3 regions of the Lysinibacillus sp. BS3 genome follow, and region 1 is predicted to be linked to each of the others. Evidence: a T-box and tRNA genes for the amino acid it is inferred to sense, from the RefSeq annotation. Region 1 holds a T-box; the other regions hold tRNA genes.
What was found. The T-box of region 1 lies ahead of ileS (isoleucine--tRNA ligase). A T-box ahead of a tRNA ligase gene usually reads a tRNA of that ligase, here a tRNA-Ile.

Region 1 (3,237 bases):
CATTTTTATAAGGTGGTTTTCCTGTAAACAAGGTCGATACTGCTAATAAGCTATAGAAAAATCCTCGCGTTTGGTCGATGCCCTCAATGACCACATCTGCTGGAAACTGATGATGAAAGTTCGCTACGTCTTCAAAAGGATAATGCTGTTGGGCAAATGGCATCGAGCCACTGTCAAACCAAACATCGATAACTTCAGGCGTACGTTTCATGTCGCCCTGGCAGACAGGACAGGTACAGACAATAGCATCTATAAATGGCTTATGGAGCTCTAATTGTTCATTGACTGCTCCTTTGGCTAATTGTTGTAGCGCTGCAACACTGTTAGGTGCCTCCTCATGATTGCAATCCTGACAGATCCACACATTGAGTGGTGTCCCCCAATAACGATTACGACTAATATTCCAATCCACTAAGTTTTCTAGGAAGTTGCCAAATCGTCCATCCTTAATATGGCTAGGGTACCATGTCACCTGCTGATTATTTTGTAAAAGCTGCTCTTTTAATGCCGACATTTTGATAAACCAGCTATCTGTTGCATAGTACAATAATGGTGAATCACAGCGCCAGCAATGCGGATAGCTATGCTCATATTTTTCTTTAGCAAATAAAAGCTCTTTTGCTGCAAGCAGTTTAATGATATCGACATCACAATCTTTCACAAATCGTCCAACAAGCTCAGGTACCGCTTCTGTATAACAGCCTTTAAGATCAACTACATTGACAAAGGACAAGCCATGTTGCTGCACCGTTTTATAATCGTCCTCTCCATAAGCAGGTGCTATGTGTACAATTCCTGTTCCACTATGCTCTGTCACATAATCTGCCATGACAATGATATGCCCTTTATCGACGGTTACATAGGAAAATGGCGATAGATAGGAAACACCTGCAAACTCCTGTCCGTCATGCTCACTTAATATTTCTACAGGCTCTGAAAAAACCTTTGATACCAACGATTTAGCTAGTATATAGATGCTGTTTGCATGCCTTACACGGACATATCGAAGATCAGGATTCATAGCCAAGGCTACATTGGCTGGTAATGTCCAAGGCGTCGTTGTCCAGCCTAAGATATATTCGTCTCGATCCTCTAGCTTAAACATTGCAGTAACGGATAATTCCTTAACATCCTTATAGCCCTGTGCCACCTCATGAGAGCTTAAGGAAGTTTGACAGCTAGGGCAATAAGGTGAAACGCGATGTCCTTTGTATAACAGTTTTTCCTTGTGAACATGGCTTAAAATATGCCACACAGATTCAATATAGTCATTACTTAATGTTAGGTAAGGATCATCCATGTCAAGCCAGTAGCCAAGCTGCTCTGTAAAAGTACGCCATTTTTGCTCATAGGTAAAAACGCTCTTCTTACATGCTTGAATAAATTGCTCCACCCCATAGTTCTCAATCTCCTGCTTTCCTGAGATTCCTAATGCCTTTTCTACCCCTAATTCCACAGGCAACCCATGTGTATCCCAACCTGCTTTGCGTTCAACTAAATAGCCTTGCATTGTTTTATAACGTGCCACCACATCTTTTATGGTTCTACCAAATGCATGGCCGACATGTGGTAAACCATTCGCTGTTGGGGGTCCCTCATAAAATACAAAGGGCTGCTGTTCAGCACGATTACTTACAGATTTTGCAAAGGTCCCTTCTTGCGCCCATAATGTACGAATCCTTGTTTCTCGTTCAACCGTTGTTTCTTTCTTTTGTTCTTTCTGCATATTAGTTCCTCCTATACAAGCAAATTTGTATAAAAGGCATACAAAAAACCCCGTCCCAAGGAAAAGGGACGGGGTTAACCGCGAATACCACCCTAATTCTATTGACACGATGGCCAATAGCACTCAGCAACGTACAATCATACGTGTTCTTTTTAACGGTAGACACCCGGATTAGCTTACTCCATTCAGCTAATCTTCTCAGAGAGGATTTTCATGTAACACCTGCACACCGACTTCCACCAAATGTCGGCTCTCTGTAGAACAAAGTGAAACACTACTCTTTCTCATCAACGAATTTGTATGCTTTTATTGTCCTTCATCTTAGCAAATTACCAATTGTCTGTCAACGGTGGACAATCTTAAAAAATTTCGTTGAAACAAGTGGCAATACTTTGATGGAGATCAGCATATTGTGGCTGTTGAATGGTTTGAATCAAAAAGCTCTTCAGCAATGTTTTACTATTGAATAGCACGAGAATGTCTAGCTTCTTGTTAGTGAGATTCCTTTATTATTTTCATCTCTACGATATCCTTATAATCAATGAATGGCTGAGCATCATCGTTCCCAATCGACTGTATATATTGAACTTCTACTCGATCTCCAACTGATAGTGTTTGCGGGACATCCACTAGAGGAAACCATGTACCATTACTATGTTTTTGCACTAATTCATCGACAGATTTTTGCCCAACCTCGCTAGCCAATACGCCTGAGACAACTAAAAATTCATGTTCCTTGATCGCTAAGACGGTTCCACTTCTGATGAGCTTCATTTGGCTGTCCTTTTCAGGGATTTTATATTTTTCTCGTAAGGAAGCAATGTCTTTATGATAATGTTGTTCTAAATAATTCATGGCTTCTTGCTCGACAAGCCATGTACGAATGGGATTACTTACATCCTTATAATCGGCTTGGCTTGCCTCCCATAACAAGTCAAATGTAGCCATTTTATAGGCAATTGGCTTGCCATAGTTCTCTATAAACCCTTCGTTTGTGACTTGCAACATTTGCAGAAGCTTATCATAAGTTGGCCGAGTATCATCCTCATAGCTCCACTCTTCCATGAACTGTTCGAGTGCCTTATCTACTTGCTCTTGTGTAGGTACTAGTTTTTTCGATTGTGCATAAGCAAAGGTCGATTCAAAATATAAAAAGTTATCAAAGCTTGCCTTATATAAACGATTCTTTCCGTTCATAAAAGAATCAAGTTGTAAATATAGCTCTAAAATCCGCTCATCTAATACGGGTGGAATAGTAGAAGCTTGCTGTTGTTGTTCATTATATTGCTGATATATAAACAGCCCTATGCAGACACTTAAAATCATAGCCAAAACACCATATGGCCAGCGTTTTGCAGATTTTTTTTCATGGCGTTGCTGTAAATGCTGAACCACATTTGTCATCACACGCTTTTTACTTTCTGATAAATCCCTTACTACGCGTGCATCCATTTTACTCATGCAGGAGCACCTCCCATTCAACATGCTGTAATTGTAGCTTCAATAACTCT
Region 2 (3,237 bases), 2.3 Mb from region 1:
TCACGCAGGAGATCGCCGGTTCGATCCCGGTCGGGACCGCCATTATTATTGCCGGTGTAGCTCAGTTGGTAGAGCAACTGACTTGTAATCAGTAGGTCGTGGGTTCGACTCCTATCGCCGGCACCATTCCCTTGGAGGGGTAGCGAAGTGGCTAAACGCGGCGGACTGTAAATCCGCTCCTTAGGGTTCGGCGGTTCGAATCCGTCCCCCTCCACCATTTTAGGGGCATAGTTCAACGGTAGAATAGAGGTCTCCAAAACCTTTGGTGTGGGTTCGATTCCTACTGCCCCTGCCAGGTATTGAGGTACTCGTTCATAATACAGCTAATATAATCTATATAGTGGCGATTGTGGCGAAGTGGTTAACGCATCGGATTGTGGTTCCGACATTCGTGGGTTCGATTCCCATCAGTCGCCCCATTTTAAAATTGGGGTATAGCCAAGCGGTAAGGCAACGGATTTTGATTCCGTCATGCCTAGGTTCGAATCCTAGTACCCCAGCCATTTTTAATTTCACGAGCCATTAGCTCAGTTGGTAGAGCATCTGACTTTTAATCAGAGGGTCGAAGGTTCGAGTCCTTCATGGCTCATCATTTTTTAATTAACATGCGCCCGTAGCTCAATTGGATAGAGCGTCTGACTACGGATCAGAAGGTTATGGGTTCGACTCCTGTCGGGCGCGCCAATAAAATCATGTTTACGGAATGTAGCTCAGCTTGGTAGAGCACTTGGTTTGGGACCAAGGGGTCGTAGGTTCGAATCCTGTCATTCCGACCATCTTTCATGATAAATGGGGCCTTAGCTCAGCTGGGAGAGCGCCTGCCTTGCACGCAGGAGGTCAGCGGTTCGATCCCGCTAGGCTCCACCATTGTAATATTTTTGGAGGTATACCCAAGTCTGGCTGAAGGGATCGGTCTTGAAAACCGACAGGCGGGTAACACCGCGCGGGGGTTCGAATCCCTCTACCTCCTCCATTTTTCGGGTCAGTAGCTCAGTTGGTAGAGCATTAGATTGAAGCTCTAAGTGTCGGCGGTTCGATTCCGTCCTGACCCACCATTATTGCGGGTGTAGTTTAATGGTAAAACCTCAGCCTTCCAAGCTGATGTCGTGAGTTCGATTCTCATCACCCGCTCCAAAATGGGCCTATAGCTCAGCTGGTTAGAGCGCACGCCTGATAAGCGTGAGGTCGATGGTTCGAGTCCATTTAGGCCCATATTATTCCGAAGTAGCTCAGTTGGTAGTAGCACCTGACTGTTAATCAGGTTGTCGCAGGTTCGAGTCCTGCCTTCGGAGCCACGGCCCGTTGGTCAAGTGGTTAAGACACCGCCCTTTCACGGCGGTAACACGGGTTCGAATCCCGTACGGGTCATCAAGCATGTAGCACAGATGTGTGTTACATGCTTTTTTCTATTCTCCTGTTCTTTAAACGATAAAAGATAATGCAATAGCAAAAAAAGACCTATTGGCAAGGTGAGGGACTGAATTTAATTCCCCTAGCATCTTTCTATGGGCATCCTATAAGCCGTTTCACCTACCACGTACACTTCCATGGTCAATACTTTTGTGAAGGCTGCTTGACGACTTCTCTAGTATAGCGATACAGGCGAAATCCTGGCCAGAGAATTTGTGAAACTGGTTCTGCTCTATGCGAAAGCGAAGCAATAGCAGCAAGTAAGTAGCCCAGAACGAATAGCTTTTTCACCATTTACAAATATTCTATTGATTTCTTTGTTCTACAACCCCCTGAAAAAGGCTACATGACTACTGTAGCCTTTTTATAATAATTAAAATCTTTCTCCCTTACATTCTCTTACGAAAGAGAGTCTATAGAGTAAATATGAACAAACTATTTCATATATAAAATATGTATGTTTTTTCAATTACTATTTTCATGGTGCTTGTTGTTTTGTTCCTCTAATATGAGGATAAGTGGAGGAATCGATATGAATATACAGGAGATACAGCAATTTTTAAGTCTATATCAGACAGAACAAAATGAATCAGAACTTTGGTTAAAGAATAGATTACAGGCAGTTAAGGATGCAGGTGAATATCACCCAACAACAGAGGAGCTAGTTTTTGGCGCACGTGTGGCATGGCGAAATAGCAATAAGTGTATTGGACGTCTATTTTGGCAGTCACTGCATGTGGTAGATGCACGTGATGTTTTAGATGAAAAGGCTATTTTTCAAAAATTACTAGAACATATTGATTATGCGACAAATCATGGGAAAATTCGTCCAACTATAACAGTGTTTGCTTCAGATAGAGTACGGATTTGGAATCATCAACTAATTCGTTATGCAGGCTATGAAACAGATGCAGGCATTATTGGAGATTCACAGTCCATTAAATTTACAAAAGTGTGTGAGTCGTTAGGATGGAGAGGTAAAGGAACTGATTTTGATGTATTACCACTCGTTATACAGGTGGATAATCGTGCTCCTCAAATGTTTGTAATTCCTGAAGAAAATATAGTAGAGGTCTCAATCCGTCATCCAGAGTCAATCGATGTGGAGAAATTAGGAATGAAGTGGTATGCCGTACCTATTATTTCGAGTATGCGTTTTCAAATGGCTGGAATTGATTTTCAAGCAGCTCCATTTAACGGCTGGTATATGGGAACAGAGATTGGTGCACGAAATTTAGCAGATCATGATCGTTATAATATGTTACCTGCAATTGCAGAGATTTTTAATCTTGATACAACCAAACATGCGTCTCTTTGGCGTGATCGTGCTTTAGTAGAACTTAATATTGCTGTTCTTCACTCATTTAAAGAAGATGGTGTGAGCATTGTTGATCATCATACAGCAGCTCAGCAGTTTAAATTGTTTGAGGAGGCAGAAAAATCAACAGGAAGAGAAGTTACAGGCAACTGGACATGGTTAATCCCACCACTTTCCCCTGCCACAACTCATATATTCCATAAACCCTATGTAAATATTTATCATACACCAAATTATTTTTATCAAAAACCATGCTATTAGTGTAAAAGAATTGTTTACTTTCGATACTTTTGATGAGAGAGGGCTTACTATGTTAGATCAGCAAATTCCCAATATCCCATGGAGACAATTGACGACACCTTATGGTAGAGGTACAGCCATTCCTAAGCTGATAGAACAGGAGCAATACACACAGCTAGCTGAATTAATTGAACATCAAGGAACACTGTGGCAGGTGACACCATGGGTTTTGCTTGTCTTGCTAAAAAAGCTTACTCGTAAAAAATTAG
Region 3 (3,237 bases), 1.1 Mb from region 1:
TGTCGGCATTCATGCAAGCAATTACTACAATGTTAATGATTATCGGCCCAATTTATCAAGCAAGTGAAGCGAATAAATGGATTACGGGTAGTGTCAAAAGTTCGGATTGGGATCAAGTACAAATCGTTGTTCCATTGATTTTTGTACTTCTACTTATAACCTTTTTTATTACTCGGCAGTTAAATGTTCAAGAATTAGGTGATGATACAGCATCAAGCCTAGGGCAGCCTGTTCAAAAAACACGCCTTTACTTAATTCTATTATGCTCCAGTTTAGTAGCGAGTGCCATAGCATTTGCTGGTGCTATTGGGTTTGTAGGATTAATGGCTCCTCATATTGCACGACGCATTGTTGGTTCATCGTTCGGTGTACTTATTCCGGCATCCGCAGCAATTGGTGCATTGCTTGTAATGGTTGCAGATATTATAGGTCGTACAGCATTTAGCCCATTAGAAGTACCCGCAGGCGTCTTTACTGCTGCTATCGGTGCTCCTTACTTTATCTATTTATTATTTAGAAACCCTAAAAAATAAAGGAGTCTATACTACATGACTGAATCTTTATTAACCAAATCTCTAACATTAAGTTATGGTGATTTCAATATTATCGAAGATCTCAATTTATCTATTCCTTTGAATGAAATTACTGTATTAATCGGAGCGAATGGCTGTGGTAAATCCACACTCTTACGCTCCATTGCTCGATTATTAAAACCTAAAAAAGGCTCCGTTTTATTAGACGGTGAGGATATTTTTAAATTATCAACAAAACAAGTGGCTAAAAACCTCTCTATTCTTCCTCAATCTCCTGTTGCACCAGAAGGCTTAACTGTCCTACAACTTGTGAAACAAGGTCGCTATCCTTACCAAAGTTGGCGACAACAGTGGACTGAAAAGGATGAAGAAATCGTTTTAAGCGCTTTAAAAGCTACAGGTACAGAGCATTTACAAGATAGACCAGTAGATGAGCTATCAGGAGGACAACGTCAACGTGCTTGGATAGCTATGACGCTTGCTCAAGATACAGATATCATTCTTTTAGACGAGCCTACGACATACTTAGATTTAACTCATCAAATAGACGTTTTAGATTTACTATTCGAATTGAACCAACAGCAAAAGCGAACTATTATTATGGTACTACATGATATTAATCTTGCTTGTCGCTATGCCGATCATATTATTACAGTGCGTGACCGTGGTGTCTATCGTCAAGGGAAACCAGAAGAAATTATGACCACTGATTTAGTTAATCATGTGTTTGACCTTGATTGCCAAATGACGACAGATCCAATATTTGGTACACCTCTTTGCATCCCATATGGAAAAGGGCGAAAAATTTAATCGCTAATTTGAAAAACAACAAGCCTACACAGTTTAATCCTTCTGTGTAGGCTTTCATTTATTATAGCTTTGTTATAAATCTAAATATCAAGTAAATTAAAAAGTGCAGTAGATGTAAATTCATCTACTGCACTTAGTATGACCCGTACGGGATTCGAACCCGTGTTACCGCCGTGAAAGGGCGGTGTCTTAACCACTTGACCAACGGGCCCATGGCGGAGAAGGAGGGATTTGAACCCTCGCGCCGGTTACCCGACCTACACCCTTAGCAGGGGCGCCTCTTCAGCCTCTTGAGTACTTCCCCAAAATAAAAATGGCTCCGAAGGCAGGACTCGAACCTGCGACAACCTGATTAACAGTCAGGTGCTACTACCAACTGAGCTACTTCGGAATAATGGTGGGCCTAAATGGACTCGAACCATCGACCTCACGCTTATCAGGCGTGCGCTCTAACCAGCTGAGCTATAGGCCCTTGGAGCGGGTGATGGGAATCGAACCCACGACATCAGCTTGGAAGGCTGAGGTTTTACCATTAAACTACACCCGCATAAATGGTGGGTCAGGACGGAATCGAACCGCCGACACTTAGAGCTTCAATCTAATGCTCTACCAACTGAGCTACTGACCCATTTCGTCCATGCTAAGCTTGCTCACTTTTTTGCTTCTCATGACTTTTATTTTAAAAATGGCGGTCCCGACCGGGATCGAACCGGCGATCTCCTGCGTGACAGGCAGGCATGTTAACCGCTACACCACGGGACCTTTTGGTTGCGGGGGCCGGATTTGAACCAACGACCTTCGGGTTATGAGCCCGACGAGCTACCACTGCTCCACCCCGCGATAATTTTATGTTGTTTCGAGTTTTTAAAGCACCATTTATAAAAATTTAAAACTGGAGGAGGTAGAGGGATTCGAACCCCCGCGCGGTGTTACCCGCCTGTCGGTTTTCAAGACCGATCCCTTCAGCCAGACTTGGGTATACCTCCGTTACAATATATAAATGGTGGACCTTGCAGGACTCGAACCTGCGACCGGACGGTTATGAGCCGTCTGCTCTAACCAACTGAGCTAAAGGTCCTTTAAGATGGCGGCAGAGGGGATCGAACCCCCGACCTTACGGGTATGAACCGTACGCTCTAGCCAGCTGAGCTACGCCGCCAGGATCTTTATACTGGTTAATTTACTTATGGTGGAGCCTAGCGGGATCGAACCGCTGACCTCCTGCGTGCAAGGCAGGCGCTCTCCCAGCTGAGCTAAGGCCCCATAATTTTTTGGAAATGGTCGGGAAGACAGGATTCGAACCTGCGACCCCTTGGTCCCAAACCAAGTGCTCTACCAAGCTGAGCTACTTCCCGTTGTTCTTTTGGCGCGCCCGACAGGAGTCGAACCCATAACCTTCTGATCCGTAGTCAGACGCTCTATCCAATTGAGCTACGGGCGCATTTAAAATGGTGCCGAGGACCGGAATCGAACCGGTACGGTAGTCACCTACCGCAGGATTTTAAGTCCTGTGCGTCTGCCAGTTCCGCCACCCCGGCACATTTGGAGCGGAAGACGAGGTTCGAACTCGCGACCCCCACCTTGGCAAGGTGGTGTTCTACCACTGAACTACTTCCGCATGTGCATAAGCTTTTTTATCTGGCAATGAAAATAATGGTGCGGGTGAAGGGAGTCGAACCCCCACGCCTTGCGGCGCTAGATCCTAAGTCTAGTGCGTCTGCCAATTCCGCCACACCCGCTTATTATTATTTATAAATGGTGAGCCATGAAGGACTCGAACCTTCGACCCTCTGATTAAAAGTCAGATGCTCTACCAACTGAGCTAATGGCTCGAAAAAATGGTGCCGGCTATAGGAATCGAACCCACGACCTACTGATTACAAGTCAGTTGCTC

Region 2: it encodes a tRNA-Ile, which carries the amino acid that the T-box ahead of ileS (isoleucine--tRNA ligase) is inferred to sense. The anticodon was not compared.
Region 3: it encodes a tRNA-Ile, which carries the amino acid that the T-box ahead of ileS (isoleucine--tRNA ligase) is inferred to sense. The anticodon was not compared.

The regions. Positions count from the first base shown of each region.
Region 1 covers NZ_CP154860.1:219,237-222,473, reverse strand. The annotation lists gene ileS (isoleucine--tRNA ligase) at 1-1,726, opposite strand, end outside; T-box leader at 1,788-2,026, opposite strand; gene AAJG31_RS01160 (DUF3221 domain-containing protein) at 2,219-3,187, opposite strand; gene AAJG31_RS01155 (sigma-70 family RNA polymerase sigma factor) at 3,180-3,237, opposite strand, start outside.
Region 2 covers NZ_CP154860.1:2,472,156-2,475,392, reverse strand. The annotation lists tRNA gene AAJG31_RS12235 (tRNA-Asp) at 1-42, shown strand, start outside; tRNA gene AAJG31_RS12230 (tRNA-Thr) at 51-126, shown strand; tRNA gene AAJG31_RS12225 (tRNA-Tyr) at 134-217, shown strand; tRNA gene AAJG31_RS12220 (tRNA-Trp) at 222-295, shown strand; tRNA gene AAJG31_RS12215 (tRNA-His) at 344-419, shown strand; tRNA gene AAJG31_RS12210 (tRNA-Gln) at 429-503, shown strand; tRNA gene AAJG31_RS12205 (tRNA-Lys) at 517-589, shown strand; tRNA gene AAJG31_RS12200 (tRNA-Arg) at 608-684, shown strand; tRNA gene AAJG31_RS12195 (tRNA-Pro) at 700-776, shown strand; tRNA gene AAJG31_RS12190 (tRNA-Ala) at 792-867, shown strand; tRNA gene AAJG31_RS12185 (tRNA-Ser) at 881-973, shown strand; tRNA gene AAJG31_RS12180 (tRNA-Phe) at 980-1,055, shown strand; tRNA gene AAJG31_RS12175 (tRNA-Gly) at 1,061-1,134, shown strand; tRNA gene AAJG31_RS12170 (tRNA-Ile) at 1,139-1,212, shown strand; tRNA gene AAJG31_RS12165 (tRNA-Asn) at 1,219-1,295, shown strand; tRNA gene AAJG31_RS12160 (tRNA-Glu) at 1,297-1,368, shown strand; gene AAJG31_RS12155 (nitric oxide synthase oxygenase) at 1,943-2,989, shown strand; gene AAJG31_RS12150 (hypothetical protein) at 3,039-3,237, shown strand, end outside.
Region 3 covers NZ_CP154860.1:3,817,957-3,821,193, reverse strand. The annotation lists gene AAJG31_RS19020 (iron ABC transporter permease) at 1-533, shown strand, start outside; gene AAJG31_RS19015 (ABC transporter ATP-binding protein) at 549-1,343, shown strand; tRNA gene AAJG31_RS19010 (tRNA-Glu) at 1,483-1,554, opposite strand; tRNA gene AAJG31_RS19005 (tRNA-Ser) at 1,557-1,647, opposite strand; tRNA gene AAJG31_RS19000 (tRNA-Asn) at 1,658-1,734, opposite strand; tRNA gene AAJG31_RS18995 (tRNA-Ile) at 1,739-1,815, opposite strand; tRNA gene AAJG31_RS18990 (tRNA-Gly) at 1,817-1,890, opposite strand; tRNA gene AAJG31_RS18985 (tRNA-Phe) at 1,896-1,971, opposite strand; tRNA gene AAJG31_RS18980 (tRNA-Asp) at 2,030-2,105, opposite strand; tRNA gene AAJG31_RS18975 (tRNA-Met) at 2,109-2,183, opposite strand; tRNA gene AAJG31_RS18970 (tRNA-Ser) at 2,237-2,329, opposite strand; tRNA gene AAJG31_RS18965 (tRNA-Ile) at 2,345-2,421, opposite strand; tRNA gene AAJG31_RS18960 (tRNA-Met) at 2,429-2,502, opposite strand; tRNA gene AAJG31_RS18955 (tRNA-Ala) at 2,531-2,606, opposite strand; tRNA gene AAJG31_RS18950 (tRNA-Pro) at 2,622-2,698, opposite strand; tRNA gene AAJG31_RS18945 (tRNA-Arg) at 2,708-2,784, opposite strand; tRNA gene AAJG31_RS18940 (tRNA-Leu) at 2,793-2,881, opposite strand; tRNA gene AAJG31_RS18935 (tRNA-Gly) at 2,887-2,961, opposite strand; tRNA gene AAJG31_RS18930 (tRNA-Leu) at 2,998-3,082, opposite strand; tRNA gene AAJG31_RS18925 (tRNA-Lys) at 3,100-3,175, opposite strand; tRNA gene AAJG31_RS18920 (tRNA-Thr) at 3,183-3,237, opposite strand, start outside.